DNA from 3 places in the Isoptericola maris genome. Region 1 is predicted to be linked to each of the others. Evidence: riboswitches for the same ligand, from Rfam matches in the RefSeq annotation. Region 1 holds a riboswitch; each other region holds the start of a gene.
What was found. A riboswitch is a leader RNA that binds a small molecule or an ion and turns the genes downstream of it on or off. The one in region 1 is predicted to bind cyclic di-AMP.
Positions count from the first base shown of each region.

Region 2: it holds a riboswitch for cyclic di-AMP, as region 1 does, so the genes downstream of both, ACH5HR_RS06535 (M15 family metallopeptidase) here and ACH5HR_RS11130 (C40 family peptidase) in region 1, are expected to answer to the same signal.
Region 3: it holds a riboswitch for cyclic di-AMP, as region 1 does, so the genes downstream of both, ACH5HR_RS05525 (C40 family peptidase) here and ACH5HR_RS11130 (C40 family peptidase) in region 1, are expected to answer to the same signal.

Region 1 is NZ_JBLUNY010000006.1:201,037-205,682, reverse strand. It holds gene serC (phosphoserine transaminase) at 1-600, opposite strand, end outside; gene ACH5HR_RS11140 (iron-dependent transcriptional repressor DtxR) at 703-1,401, shown strand; cyclic di-AMP (ydaO/yuaA leader) riboswitch at 1,589-1,744, shown strand; gene ACH5HR_RS11135 (C40 family peptidase) at 1,747-2,535, shown strand; cyclic di-AMP (ydaO/yuaA leader) riboswitch at 2,797-2,986, shown strand; gene ACH5HR_RS11130 (C40 family peptidase) at 2,987-3,808, shown strand; gene ACH5HR_RS11125 (universal stress protein) at 3,960-4,646, shown strand, end outside.
Region 2 is NZ_JBLUNY010000002.1:498,295-502,940, forward strand. It holds gene ACH5HR_RS06520 (arginine deiminase) at 1-447, opposite strand, end outside; gene ACH5HR_RS06525 (VOC family protein) at 589-1,323, shown strand; gene ACH5HR_RS06530 (LLM class flavin-dependent oxidoreductase) at 1,352-2,332, opposite strand; cyclic di-AMP (ydaO/yuaA leader) riboswitch at 2,484-2,636, shown strand; gene ACH5HR_RS06535 (M15 family metallopeptidase) at 2,636-3,496, shown strand; gene glmS (glutamine--fructose-6-phosphate transaminase (isomerizing)) at 3,506-4,646, opposite strand, start outside.
Region 3 is NZ_JBLUNY010000002.1:293,718-298,363, reverse strand. It holds gene ACH5HR_RS05540 (sensor histidine kinase) at 1-145, opposite strand, end outside; gene ACH5HR_RS05535 (hypothetical protein) at 238-1,116, opposite strand; gene ACH5HR_RS05530 (ABC transporter ATP-binding protein) at 1,116-1,829, opposite strand; gene ACH5HR_RS05525 (C40 family peptidase) at 2,018-2,887, opposite strand; cyclic di-AMP (ydaO/yuaA leader) riboswitch at 2,889-3,038, opposite strand; gene ACH5HR_RS05520 (septum formation family protein) at 3,364-4,116, opposite strand; gene ACH5HR_RS05515 (exodeoxyribonuclease III) at 4,160-4,646, opposite strand, start outside.

The DNA of each region.
Region 1 (4,646 bases):
GGCCCCGAAGGCCTTCTGCGGGCCGAAGTAGTACACGTCCGTCTCACGGACATCCACGGGCAGGGCGCCCGCGCCCGACGTCGCGTCCGTCAGGAGGAGCTGGTCGCTCCCCGCCGGCCGGCGAACCGGCGCCATCGCACCCGTCGACGTCTCGTTGTGGGGAGAGGCATAGACGTCCACGGCGTCCGACGGCGCGAGGTACGCCACGCTCCCCGGTGCGGCCTCGACGACCTCCGGGTCGGCCAGGAACGGTGCACGGCGCGTCGAAGCCGCGAACTTGGCGCCGAACTCGCCGAACGTCGCGTGTTGGGCCCGCTCACGGACGAGAGACGCCGTCGCCACCTCCCAGAACGCCGTCGACCCCCCGTTGCCCAGCACGACCTCGTAGCCGTCGGGAAGGTCGAAGAGGTCCGCGAGGCCCGCGCGCACCCGGCGGACCAGGTCCTTCACGGCAGGCTGCCGGTGCGAGGTGCCGAGCACGGGCCGGGCCGGGTCCCCGGCCGCACCCAGAGCCATGACCTGAGCCGTGCGAACCTTCGACGGACCGGAGCCGAACCGGCCGTCCGACGGCAGCAGCGACGAGGGGATCTGCAGGGTCATATGGGCTCCGTGGCTCGTGGTGTGTCCGTTCGCACGTGCGAGGACGTTCGAACGGTGACGTGTGCGAATAGACTAGGCCCGGGCCTCAAGACGGGAGTGGACGTGACCGACCTGATCGACACCACCGAGATGTACCTCAAGACGATCTACGAGCTCGGTGAGGAGGGCATCACGCCGCTCCGTGCACGGATCGCGGAGCGCCTCGGTCACTCGGGGCCCACGGTCTCGCAGACGATCGCGCGGATGGAGCGGGACGGCCTGGTGATCGTCACGGGCGACCGTCACCTCGAGCTCACGGACGACGGCAGGTCGAAGGCGACCCGCGTCATGCGCAAGCACCGGCTGGCGGAGCGGCTCCTCACCGACGTCATCAAGCTGGACTGGGAGCACGTCCACAACGAGGCGTGCCGCTGGGAGCACGTCATGAGCGACCTCGTCGAACGGCGCCTCGTCACACTCCTCGACCACCCGCACCACGACCCCTACGGCAACCCGATCCCGGGACTGTCCGAGCTGGGCGAGCAGTACGAGGACGTGCCGTTCCTCGACGGCGTGCAGTCCCTGCCGACCTTCCTGCGGGGCGGCTCCGACGAGGTGACGGTCGTGCTGCAGCGCATCGCCGAGCCCGTCCAGGTCGACGACGAGTTCCTCGCACGGCTGGCGAAGGTCGGGCTGCTGCCTGGCACGCGCGTCCAGGCGAGAGCGATCGGCGACTACTACGCCGTGCAGGCCTCGGGCGCCGACGAGGGCCTCGAGCTGCCCGAGGACCTCGCCAAGCACCTGTTCGTCGCGGCGCGCTGAGCGCGTTCCGGGCGGCGTCTCCCCGGTGCTGCGGAAGGCGGGTCCAGGTGCTGCGCGGAGGCCGTCCACAGGGTCGTGATCGGAACGTGACATCGCCAGCCGGTTCGGGTACGGTCGGACACGCTTGCGGGAGATTCCTCCGGCGAGTACCGGGACGGACGCCTAACCCTGCCGCCGTCCTGGTTTCCACGAATGACCGCTGGCAGGAGCGGGGGACCCACTTTCGGGCACCGGAGACGGTGTCCTTGGGGTGAAGTCGTCGAGAGCGCGAGTTCTCGGTGGCCGGGTGTTTTCTCCCACCCGAACCCGACAGCTGACCTCGTAGGCGACAAGGAGAGGTTGAACGTGACTGCTCGCACCACGCGTGGCAAGCACCGTGCCGCACGCCGTCCCGTGCTGGCTGCGCCGTCCGCGGCTGCTGGCCGTCGGGCCGCCGTCGTGGCCACCGCTGGTGGCCTGCTCGTCTCGACCATCGGTGGCGCCACCGCAGCACAGGCCGCTCCGGTCGACAACGACGCGGCCAACAAGCTCAGCACCGTCGACCTCGGCGCGCTGACCGACCAGGCTCGGACGGCCCTCGAGGCGGCCCCTGTGGTCACCGTCGACGCCGACGCCAAGATGTCCGTCGAGAAGGTCACCCCCAAGATCGCCAAGGCCGCCGAGATCAAGGCGGCACCGGAGCCGGAGCCGGAGCCCGTCCGCGAGGTCGCCCCGTCCCGTTCGGGTGAGCGCACCGCCGTCGACACGAGCAGCAGCGAGTCGTCCTCCTCCTCCACCCAGGCCGCCGCACCGGCCTCGGCCAACGGCTCGTCCATCATCTCCATCGCTTCGCGCTACGTGGGTGTCCCGTACGTCTCCGGCGGCACGTCGCCGTCCGGGTTCGACTGCTCGGGCTTCACGCAGTACGTGTTCGCGCAGGCCGGCGTCTCGCTGCCGCGCGGTTCGTCGGACCAGCGCTACGCGGGCACCGTCGTCTCGCGCTCCGCCGCGCAGCCGGGCGACCTCATCTGGTCCCCGGGCCACATCGCCATCTACGCCGGCGGCAACACGCAGATCGACGCGCCGCGTCCCGGCAAGACGATCCAGTTCCGCAACATCTGGCAGTCGAACCCCACGTTCATCCGCGTGGGCTGACGCTTCCACGACACCGACGAGGCCCCGCCGCGCACCTGCGCGGCGGGGCCTCTTGGTGTCTCGGGGCGGGAAGGGCCGCTGAGCGTCCGGGGCCGCGCGGACGGGGAACTGTCCGGGCGGCGTGATCACGGGCTTCAGCGGGGCGTCCAGCGGGTCCGGGAGGCCTCCAGCGGGCTGCGTCACGGATCACCGTGACCTAAACGTGACATGGCCGCCGAGATCCGCTACGGTTTCCACGTCCGGTCGAGAACTCTTCCGGATCCTGACCGGACGCCGAGTCCTGCCACCGGTCAGGGACCAAGACCGCCGGCAGGAGCGGGGGACCCACTTTCGGGCACCGGAGACGGTGTCCTTGGGGTGAAGTCGTCGAGAACGAGAGTTCTCGGTGGCCGGGTGATTTCTCCCACCCGAACCCGACAGCTGACCTCGTAGGCGACAGGAGAGGGAACACGTGAACGCACCTACCAGGACGCGCGGCAAGCACCGTGCCGCACGCCGCCCGATGCTCGCCGCTCCGTCTGCGGCTGCCGGTCGTCGTGCCGCCGTCGTCGCCACTGCTGGTGGTCTGCTCGTCTCGACCATCGGTGGCGCCACTGCGGCGCAGGCCGCTCCGGTCGACAACGACGCGGCCAAGAAGCTCAGCACGGTCGACCTCGGCGCGCTGACCGACCAGGCTCGTACCGCCCTCGAGTCGGCTCCGGTCGTCACCGTGGACGCCGGGGCCAAGATGTCCGTCGAGAAGGTGACCCCGAAGGTCGCCAAGGCGGCCGAGATCAAGGCGGCACCCGAGCCCGAGCCGGAGCCCGTCCGCGAGGTCGCTCCCTCCCGGTCGGCCGAGCGCACCGCCGTCGACTCCAGCACGACGAGCGCCGACACCTCGGCTGCGAGCACTGAGTCCGCAGCGGCCCCCGCCGCGGACGGCTCGCGCGGCTCGCAGGTCGCCTCGATCGCCGCCCGGTACATCGGCACCAAGTACGTGGTCGGTGGCGCCTCGCCGTCCGGGTTCGACTGCTCGGGCCTGGTGACCTACGCCTACGCCCAGGTCGGCGTGACGTCGCTGCCGCGTTCGTCCAGCCAGATGCGTAGCTCGTCCGCCACCACCGTGGTGTCGCGCGCCGAGGCGCAGCCCGGTGACCTCATCTGGTCGCCCGGTCACATCTCGATCTACATCGGCAACGGCCAGCAGATCGAGGCCACGCGTCCGGGCGGGTGGACGGTCCGCCAGTCCGGCATCTGGCAGTCCAGCCCGGTGTTCCTCCGGGTCACCGGCTGAGGCTTCCTCTCCAGCATCACCGACGCCCCGACGTTCCCTGCGAACGTCGGGGCGTCGTGCTTCCCTTTGCTACACCTTGCGGGCGTCTTTCGATATCCTTGAACTAAGGTGGCTCCGGACGGTGAGGTCCGGACATGACGGGAGGCGCGACATGACACGTCCAGAGGTCGTCCTGGTGGGCGTCGACGGCTCGACCGCGAGCCTGCACGCCCTGGACTGGGCCGCGGCGTACGCCCAGCGGGTCGGATGGGGGCTGCACATCGTGTGCAGCTACTCGCTGCCCTCCTTCACGGCGGCGTCGCTCGACGGCGGATACGCGGCACTCGACGACACGGCGATCGCCGAAGGTGCCAAGGCAGTGCTCGCGGAGGCCGAGGCGCGGGTCGCACCGCTCGGCGTCCCGGTGCAGGGCACGGTCGCCACGGGGGACGCGGCGGGTGTGCTCGTCGAGATGTCGTCCGAGCACTCGCTCGCCGTGGTGGGCACCCGCGGCCGTGGCGGTTTCACGGAGCGTCTGCTCGGCACCGTGTCGTCGGCGCTGCCGGCGCACGCGCACTGCCCGACGGTCGTGGTCCCGCACCGTGAGGGTGCCGACGACCCGCGGCGCCGCGACGGTGACACCGTCCACGAGGTCAGCCGGATCGTCGTCGGCGTCGACGGTTCGCCGACGTCCGAGGTCGCACTGCGGTACGCCGTCGACCAGGCGAAGTCGTGGGATGCCGAGCTGGTCGCAGTCGCCGGCGTGCCGCTCGGGTCGGGCGCCGGGGTGCTCGCCTGGCTGCCGTCCCAGATCGATCACGAGCAGGTGCTCGCGGACGTGGAGGCGGGGCTGGACGTG
Region 2 (4,646 bases), on a different contig from region 1:
CTCCTGGGCGAGCGAGACGTAGTCCGTGCGGTAGTCCGCCGGCAGGTCCGTCGTCGACAGCCCGCCCACCAGGGACCGCGCCAGATCCGACGGCGACAGCGAGTCGAGGTAGGCGCGCGTGCCCTCCACCATGCCCAGCCCGACGCGGTTCGGCACCACCTTGCGGTCCAGCAGCCACGCCCGCGCCTCCGGCAGCGCCATGGTCTGGGCGAGCAGGTCGTGCAGTTCGACCACCTCGACGCCGCGGCCGGTCAGCTCGTCGACGAAGTCCTGGTGGTCACGCTGGGCGGCCTCCACCCACATCACGTCGTCGAACAGCAGGTCGTCCGAGTTCGTCGGCGTCAGCCGCTCGTGCGCCAGGCCTGGCGAGCACACCAGGACCTTGCGCAGCCGACCCACCTCGGAGTGGACGCCGTACGTCGCCGCACCGCTCGCTCCTGCACTCATGCTTCTCCTTCGCTCACGCCGTCCCGCCTGCTCGGCCGTGGCGTGCAGCGCCGTCGGGCACCCGTTCTTCGCGATCCTGGCAGGCGCGGATGGGCCTCGCACCCTGACGACCGCTGCCCTCCGTGGGTAGGGTCGGGCGCCATGGCACTCCAGCTCGTGCAGGTGAACTTCAAGGCTCGCGACGAGGCGGCGCTCGGGCGGTTCTGGGCCGACGCGCTCGGCTGGAGCCTCGACAGCGAGGGCCCCGGGGTGGCCAACGTCGAGCCGCCGGGCTTCGACTGGCCGGACCCCTCCGCCGTCTGCGTCGACGTCGTCCGGGTCCCGGACCCCGAGACCGTGCGGTACCGCGCGCACCTCGACCTCGCCACGACGTCGCAGGCCCACCAGGCGGAGCTCGTCGCGCGGTTGCGCGACCTCGGGGCGCAGCCGGCGGACATCGGCCAGGGCGACGTGCCGTGGACCGTGCTCGCCGACCCGGAGGGCAACGTGTTCTGCGTGCTGGAGCCGCGGCCGCTCTACCAGGACACCGGCCCGATCGCCGCCGTGGTGGTCCACTGCGCCGACCCGCGCGCCATGGCTCGGTTCTGGGGCGAGGCGACGGGCTGGAAGGTCCACGAGGTCTCCGACGACCACGCCCGGCTGCGCGCCCCCCAGGACGTCGGCCCTTACCTGGAGCTGGTCCGCACGCCCGCGGAGACCGCCTGGACCCGCGTGCACCTGGACCTGCTGCCGTACCCCGGCGACTCCCAGGCCGCCGAGGTGGAGCGGCTGCGGTCGCTGGGCGCCACGGACGCCGACGTCGGCCAGGGCGACGTGCCCTGGGTCTGCCTCGCGGACATCGAGGGCAACGACTTCTGCGTCCTGGGGCGGGGCTGAGGCGGCCCCGGCCCGTCGACGCCCGGTCTCAGAGCACCCGCGCGAGCGCGTCGAGAGCCGCCGTCGGGTCCGGGCCGACGGGGATCATGACCACGCAGGACGCCCCGGCGTCCCACCGGGCCGCGACACCGCCCTGCACCTGCGCGGGCGTCCCGGCCAGCGCGAGGTCGTCGAGCCACTCGTCCGGCAGGTCCCGGACGAACTCTGCCCGCGAACCCGCTCGGCGGCGCAGCGCCCGGAACTCCTCGGCGAACGGCAGCGGCGCGACGTGCGGGTCCCAGTCGGGCTCCCCGATCCACTCCAGCCCGGGACGTGCCGTGTCCCGCGCACGCGCCGCGTCGTCGTCGACCGCCGCGACGTCGTAGGTGACGACCCGGTGCGGGCCCGCGGCGGCGACGTGGCCGAGCGCGGCCCGGACGTACGCGGGGGCGCACGGCTCCGCGAGGACGGTGCCGTCCGCCTGCCGCCCGGCCAGCGCGAGGGACCGCGGCCCCCGCACGCCCGCCAGCACGCGGGGGGTCGTCGTGGGGACGACGGCGGGTTCCAGCCGCACGCCGTCCAGCGCGACGTAGCGAGCGGTCCCGTCGAGCTCGACGACGTCACCCCGCACCAGCGCGCGGACGGCGCGCAGGTGCTCCTCGAGCAGCGTGAGCGGGCTGCTGGGCCACGCCCCCGCGGACCGCATCCAGCCCGGCATGCCGTGCCCCAGGCCGACGTCGACCCGGCCCGGGAAGAGCTGGCCCAGGGTGGCGACCTCCATCGCCGTGAACGCCGGGTTCCGCGCTGCGGCGGGCAGGACGCCGACCCCCACCCGGATCCGCTCGGTCGCCGCGAGGACCGCCGCCGCCTGCGCCGTGCCCCCGCGGAACCCGAGGTCCTCGACCACCCAGAGCTCGTCGAAGCCGTGCGCGTCGGCACGCCGGGCGAAGTCGAGGACGTCCCCGGCCGGCAGGTCCCGGGGCAGCATCACCCCGACCGCACGTTCCGTCGTCGTCTCGGAGGGTGCCACGTGGTCTCCTTCGTCGTCGGGCTCACCCGCGATCATGCCAGCGCCGGACATGCTGTTACGCGTTCGTGACAATCGGTGCCTCCGCGCGGTACGTTTCTGCATGCCTCGCCACGCCGCGAGGCACGTCGCACGGGCGCCGAGCCCTGTCACCGTGCGTCGTCGACCGAAACAGACACGGGGCGGGGGAACCAACGACGGGCGCCACGGCGTCCTTGGGGTGAAGCCGACCGCGCAGCGCGCGGCGGCCGGGTCAGTCTCCGACCCGAATCCGACAGCTAACCCCGAAGGCGCCAGGAGATGACGATGACCCGCTCCACCCGCGCACGCCGTGGCCGGCACTTCGCCGAGCCCCAGCCCCGCGCCTCCCGTGCTTCACGCACGACCCCGCGACCGGCGGCACGACTGGCACCACGTCCCGGGAAGGTCGGCGCCGGGTTCGCCCTCGCGCTCGCCACGGCGTCCGCCGTCGTCGCCCCGGCCGTCCTGCCGGAGGAGGCCAACGCCGAGGGGACCGGGACCACGACCCTCGATCCCGCGGCCCTCGCCGCCGCCGAACGGGCGGTCGCCGAGCGCTCCGACCGGTCGGCCTCCAGGTCCGGCACGGCCGCCCGGTCCGGCGTCGCGATCGTCGTCGACCGGGAGGCCAAGGTGTCCCGGGACGGCGACCGCGTCGACCGGGACTCGATCGAGATCGTGCCGGCCGACCCCGCCCCGGCCGCGCCGGACGAGCAGGTCCCGCCGCCGGGCTGCGACCCGAGCATCGACCCGCAGGGCAGCAACGGCCGCCTCTCCACGGCCGACCTCTGCGCGCCGTGGGCCGGCGCCGTGCTCCTGCGCGCCGACGCCGCGACCGCTCTCGCCGCGCTGAACGACGCGTACACCGAGCAGTTCGGCGAGCAGATGTGCATCACCGACGGCTACCGCAGCTACGACCAGCAGGTGGTGCTCAAGGGGCAGAAGCCCGGCCTCGCGGCCACCCCGGGCACCTCCAACCACGGCTGGGGCCTCGCGGTCGACATCTGCCCGGAGTCGTACGCCGGCGACCGCTGGGCCTGGCTCGCCGAGCACGGCCCCGCGGCGGGGTGGACCAACCCGGCCTGGGCACGCCAGGGCGGTGCGGGACCCTACGAGCCGTGGCACTGGGAGTTCTCCCCCGCCGCGTGACGGGTCGCGTCACTCCACGGTGACGGACTTCGCGAGGTTGCGCGGCCGGTCGACGTCCTCGCCCAGCGCCACGGCCGCGTGGTAGCCGAGCAGCTGGGTGGGGATGGTCAGCAGGATCGGGTCGAGCTCGACCTCGTTGCGCGGCACCTCGATGCGCGCCGTCGCCGCGTTCCCGAGCTCGACGCCCGGGTGCGTGATCGCGACGACAGCGCCGCCACGCGCCCGGATCTCCTGGGCCGCGGTGATGTTCCGCTCGACGAGGTCGTCGTCCGGGATGATCGCGACCGAGGGCAGCTCCGGGCTGATGAGAGCGAGGGGGCCGTGCTTGAGCTCGCTCGTCGGGTACGCCTCGGCGTGCCGGTAGGTGATCTCCTTGAACTTCTGGGCGCCCTCGCGTGCCACCGGGTAGCCCCGGACGCGACCGACGAAGAACAGGCTCGGCGCCGTCGAGAGCTCCTTGGCCGCGGCGGCGAGCGACTCCTCGCCGGCGAGGATCTCGGCGATCTGGCCGGGGATCGCCCGCAGCCCGGCGATGATGCGCCGGCCGTCGGCGAACGACAGGTCGTGCACGCGCCCGAGGGTGAGCGCCAGCAGCGCGAACCCGATCGACATGTGCGTCAGCGCCTTGGTGGAGGCCACCGCGACCTCGGGTCCGGCGTGCAGGTAGATGCCGCCGTCGACCTCCCGCGCGATGGACGAGCCCACGGCGTTGACGAGGCCGACGACGGTGCCGCCCTTGCGCTCCACCTCGCGGACGGCGAAGAGCGTGTCGGCCGTCTCGCCGGACTGGCTCACCACCACGTAGAGCGTGCTCGGCTCGATGATGGGGTTGCGGTAGCGGAACTCGCTGGCGGGCTCCGCGTCGGCGGGGATGCGCGCCAGGTCCTCGATCATCGAGGCCCCGAGCTGGCCGACGTAGTAGGCGGACCCGCAGCCCAGCACCTTGACGCGCTCGAAGCGGCGCAGGTCCCGCGGCTCGAGGTTGAGGCCGGCGAGCTTGGCGGTGCCGAAGCGGTCGTCGAGGCGCCCGGTGAGCATCCGCTCCACCGACTCCGGCTGCTCGTGGATCTCCTTGTGCATGAAGTGGTCGTGCCCACCGAGCTCCAGCTCCTCCACGGTGAGGTCGATCGTGACGGCGGCACGCGCCGTC
Region 3 (4,646 bases), on a different contig from region 1:
GGACGACGACGTCGTCGAGCGCGATCTTCTCGACCACCAGGAAGAACGCGATGGTCAGCACGGCGACCACCGCTCCGAGGACGGCGTCGCGGCCGACGGGCGTGGTGGGGTCGGCGCGGAGACGCCGGCGCAGGGAGCCGATCACGCGAGCTGCCTCTCGTCCGTCGGGTGCTGGGGCCGAGACTACCGGCCGGAGATACCGGGCCCGCAGGCCGGGTGCCTCCGGACCGGGCGGTCTCAGAGGAGGTCGCGGCGGCGGAACGTCACCGCTCCGGAGCCGAGCACGACGGCGACCCACGCCGCGAGCCCGGCGAGGGCGGCCGCCACGCCGATCGTCTCGGTACCGCCGAGCATGCCGCCGGCGCCCTGGCCGGCCGAGGCGAGCGCCCCGATGGTCAGCGGCAGCCACGACATGGCCGACGACCCACCGGCGGACAGCAGCGCGACGATCGCCTGGACCATGGGTTCGACGAACGCGAGCGCCACCACGACGACGATCGCCGCGACCTGTCCGCGCACGAGGACGCCGATGCCGAGGCCGAGCCAGGTGAACGCCACGAGGACGCCCAGGCCGCGTGCCCAGATGCCGAGGATCTCATCGGCACCGACGGCCAGCTCGGCGCCCGGGGCGGTCAGCACGGCCGTCGCGAGGCCGAGGGCTGAGACGAGTGCGAGCGCGACGCCGATCACCAGCGCTGCGACCGCCGTCGCGGTCGCCTTGCCGAGCAGGATCCGGGTGCGGGAGGGCACCACGAGAGCGGTCGGGACGATGCCGCCCGTGCGGAAGTCGGTGGTGCCCGCCAGCGCACCCAGGATCAGCAGGCAGAGCGTCACGACACCGACGGAGCCGGTGCCCGAGGGGCCGTTGCCGAGCAGGTCGAGCATGCCGCGCTGGACCGTGGCGTCGCCGACGTCGGTCAGGGCGCCGAGCTCGGGCATCAGGTCCGCCGAGGGCCCGGCGGAACCGGTGGACGCCGCGAACGCGTCGAGGCCCTGGAGCACACGGGGCATCAGGATGGTCAGGGCCTGGACGAGCGCGGCGCCCGCGACGGCGACGATCCCGATGACCCAGGGAGAGCGGGTGGAACGGAGCTTGAGCATCTCGGCACGGAACATCAGCGCACTCCTGCGGTGGTGGCGGTCAGGTCGAGGTAGACGTCCTCGAGGGAGGAGTCCTGGACGAGCTCGTCGAGCGGGCCCGCGGTGATGACGCGGCCCTGGCCGACCACGACGACGTCGTCGGCCACCTGGGTGACCTCGGCGAGGACGTGGCTGGCGAGCAGGACGGCGCCACCGCCGTCGGCGAAGGACCTCAGCATCTCGCGCAGCCAGCGCATACCTGCGGGGTCGAGGCCGTTGGCGGGCTCGTCGAGGACGAGGATCCCGGGATCGCCGAGGAGTGCCGCGGCGAGGCCCAGACGTTGCCGCATGCCCAGCGAGTAGGTGCGGACGCGGCGGTCGGCGGCGGGCGTCATCCCGACGATCTCCAGGACGTCGTCGACCCGGCGGGCCGGTATCCCGCCGGCCAGGGCGAGGATGCGCAGGTGGTCGCGGCCGGTGCGTCCGGGGTGCAGACCCCCGGCGTCGAGGAGCGCGCCGACGGTCCGCGCGGGGTCGTCGAGGTCGCTGTGACGGCGGCCCTGGACGAGGGCCTCGCCGGCGGTGGGCGCGGCGAGGCCGAGCAGGACGTGCAGCGTCGTGGTCTTGCCCGCGCCGTTCGGGCCGAGCAGCCCGACGACGCGTCCGCTCTCGACCGTGAGGTCGACGCCCTGCACGGCGTCGAACGTTCCGTACGACTTGCGCAGGCCGGTGATCTGTATGGCGGGCACGTGTTCCCCTCTCGTGTGTCCGCGCCGGTGCGGTGCGGTGCCTCCAGACTGGCCGGGGCGACGCCGTCGTCGCTTCTGGCGGGAGGGGGAACGTGGGCTACGACTTTTGGTGGAGGCCTCGCGGCAGAACGGGCTGGGCCCGCACTCCGGGGGAGTGCGGGCCCAGCCTGACGTGCCGTCCGGACGGTTCAGATGCGGATGAACGTCGGGTTGTTCTGCCACATCTTGCGCTTCACGACGCCGACGCCGGGACGCGCCGACTCGATGATCCTGCCGTTGCCGGCGTAGATGGAGACGTGACCCGGGGTGTAGACGATGTCGCCGGGGCGGGCCTTGGACCGCGAGACCGCCTTGCCGGCCCGCTTCTGTGCGGACGTCGTGCGCGGCAGCTTCTTGCCGACCGCCTTCTTGTACACGTACGAGGTGAAGCCCGAGCAGTCGAACCCGGACGACGGGCTGGTGCCGCCGTAGGAGTAGCGGTGGCCGACGTAGCGGTTGGCCACCTTGACGACCTTGGCGCCGCGGCTCTGCTTCGCCTTGAGCGTGATGGTGCGGTGCTTCTTGACCTTGGCCAGCCCGGTCGACCTGGCGGGCACCACGGTCAGGCGGATCCGGTTCTTGCCCACGTCGTAGCGCTTCAGGAGCGGCTTCATGCGCACGATGCCGTTCTTGTTCAGCTTCTTGACGTTGACCTTCTTGCCGTCGACGAAGAGCCGGACGCGGCCCTTCACGGCGTCGCCGCCCTTCGTGACCTGCACGGTGAACTTGGGGCGGGTCTTGCCCTTGCCCTGCTTGGCGGTCTTGCGCGAGACCGACGCCTTGACGACGGGCTTCGACTTCTTGGCCGTGATGACGCCGTGGCCGGCGGTCGGCAGGTGTGTCGTCGAGACGGTCGCCGCGGTGGGCGAGGGCGCTGCCGACGCTTGCCCGGCTCCGGCGACGACGGTGCCGCCGGCGAGCGCGGCGGACAGGGCGATGGCGACGGTCGAGCGTCGCAGGCGCGGCATGCGCGCGGTGGTGGCGCCCTGCGGGCGCGCAGCACTGTGGTGCATTGACATGGCGACCTCTCCAGCCTGCGAGATGAGCTGTCGGATGAGGCCGAGAAGTGATGGCCCGCCGTCGTGAGACGGCTTAACCCCGAGGGCGGCACGAGTCCGCCCGAAGAACGTGGTTCTCCCGCTGCTGCCGTGGGTTCGGTGATGTCGGGCCGCCGGCAGCACTCGGCTTGCGGCCCGACCGTTCACCCCGGACATGGGGCGACCCGGGCACGCTAGCGGCGAGTTCCTCGCAGATCACAATCAGATAACGATGGGTTGTGGGGCCACTCGGGGAGAAGGTGTGAAGAAATGCGTCGGCGGGCGCATTCCTCCTCGATACGGCAAATCGCTCTATTTCTCGCCACACAGGGACGGATCGACGCCCGATATATCACGAGTGCCCGATGAGAGCGCCACCATCCGAGGGCTGCGGGGTACCGTTCTCGCAGGTCATGCCGAGACCTTCACAACTCGGGGCGAGGCGCGCCGATCTCGGCTCACTCGAGCAGGCTGCCCGTCCGGGGAGCGGGCCAGACGCCGACGCACAGACCTGCTCGGTCGCCCTCGGCCCACGACTCCTCGCTGGGAGTCCACAGCACCCAGGTCAGGTCGGCCACGTCGTCGGAGCCTCTCGCTCCCGCACCGAGCAGCTCCGGGGTGCACCCGCGTGCGGCACGCGCCACCACGACGTCGGTGCCCGGCCACACCTCGTCGGCCGCCGAGTCGTGCCGCCCCACCACCTGCGCCGTGTGCTCGTCCCGGCACGGGACCACCTCGACCGTGTCCACCGACGTCGAGCCCGGGATGTCGGCCACGCACGAGCCCAGCACGAGCTGGACCGCGTGAGCCGAGGTCGGCTCGACGACGTCGGCTGCCACCGGCTCCCACGCGCGGTCGTGCGCCCGGTTCGCCCACCACGAACCCCCCGCGGCCACCGCCACGACCAGCACCACCACGGCCAGCACCGAGAACACCCAGACCCGTGCCCGACGGCGGGCGGCGGCGCGGTCGGCCGGCGTCGGCCCGCCGGGAGCTCCCCAGCGCGCCCCGTACGCGGCCGGGTCCTCGGGCACGACCGGCTGGTGGACCGCCGCGGACCGGCCTGCCGGGGTGCCGCCGTCGGACCCGCGGTGCCCCGGGCCTGGCGTCCCCTCCGGGCCCGGCGTTCCCTCCGGGCCTGGCGTCCCGGCCGGCCCCGGGCCGGGCGAGACGAACAGCGGGTCCTCGGAGCGGTCGGGAACGTCGGTCATGGGAACAACCTAGAGCGTGTCGATCGATCTGCCGGCGCCGCGGTCAACCGGCGAGGTCCAGCACGACCGGCACGTGGTCGCTGGCGACCTTGCCGCGCCGCTCGTCCCGGTCGATCGCCACCGACGTGACGCGGTCGCGCAGCGCCGGCGAGGCGTAGGCGAAGTCGATGCGCATCCCGCGGTTCCGCGGGAACGCGAGCTGCTGGTAGTCCCAGTAGGTGTAGGTGTGCTCGGCCGGCAGGTGCTCGCGGGTGACCTCGGTGTACCCGGCCTCCTCGAACGCCGCGAAGGCCGCCCGTTCCGGGGCGGAGACGTGCGTGTGCCCCTCGAACGCGGTCACGTCCCACACGTCCGTGTCACGGGGGATCACGTTCCAGTCGCCCAGCAGGCCGACCTGCGCCCTCGGGTCGGCCTGCAGCCACGCCGCGGCGTCCGCGCGCAGCCCGTCGAGCCAGGCGAGCTTGTACGCGTAGTGCGGGTCCGTCAGCGCACGCCCGTGCGGCACGTAGAGCGACCAGAGCCGCACGCCG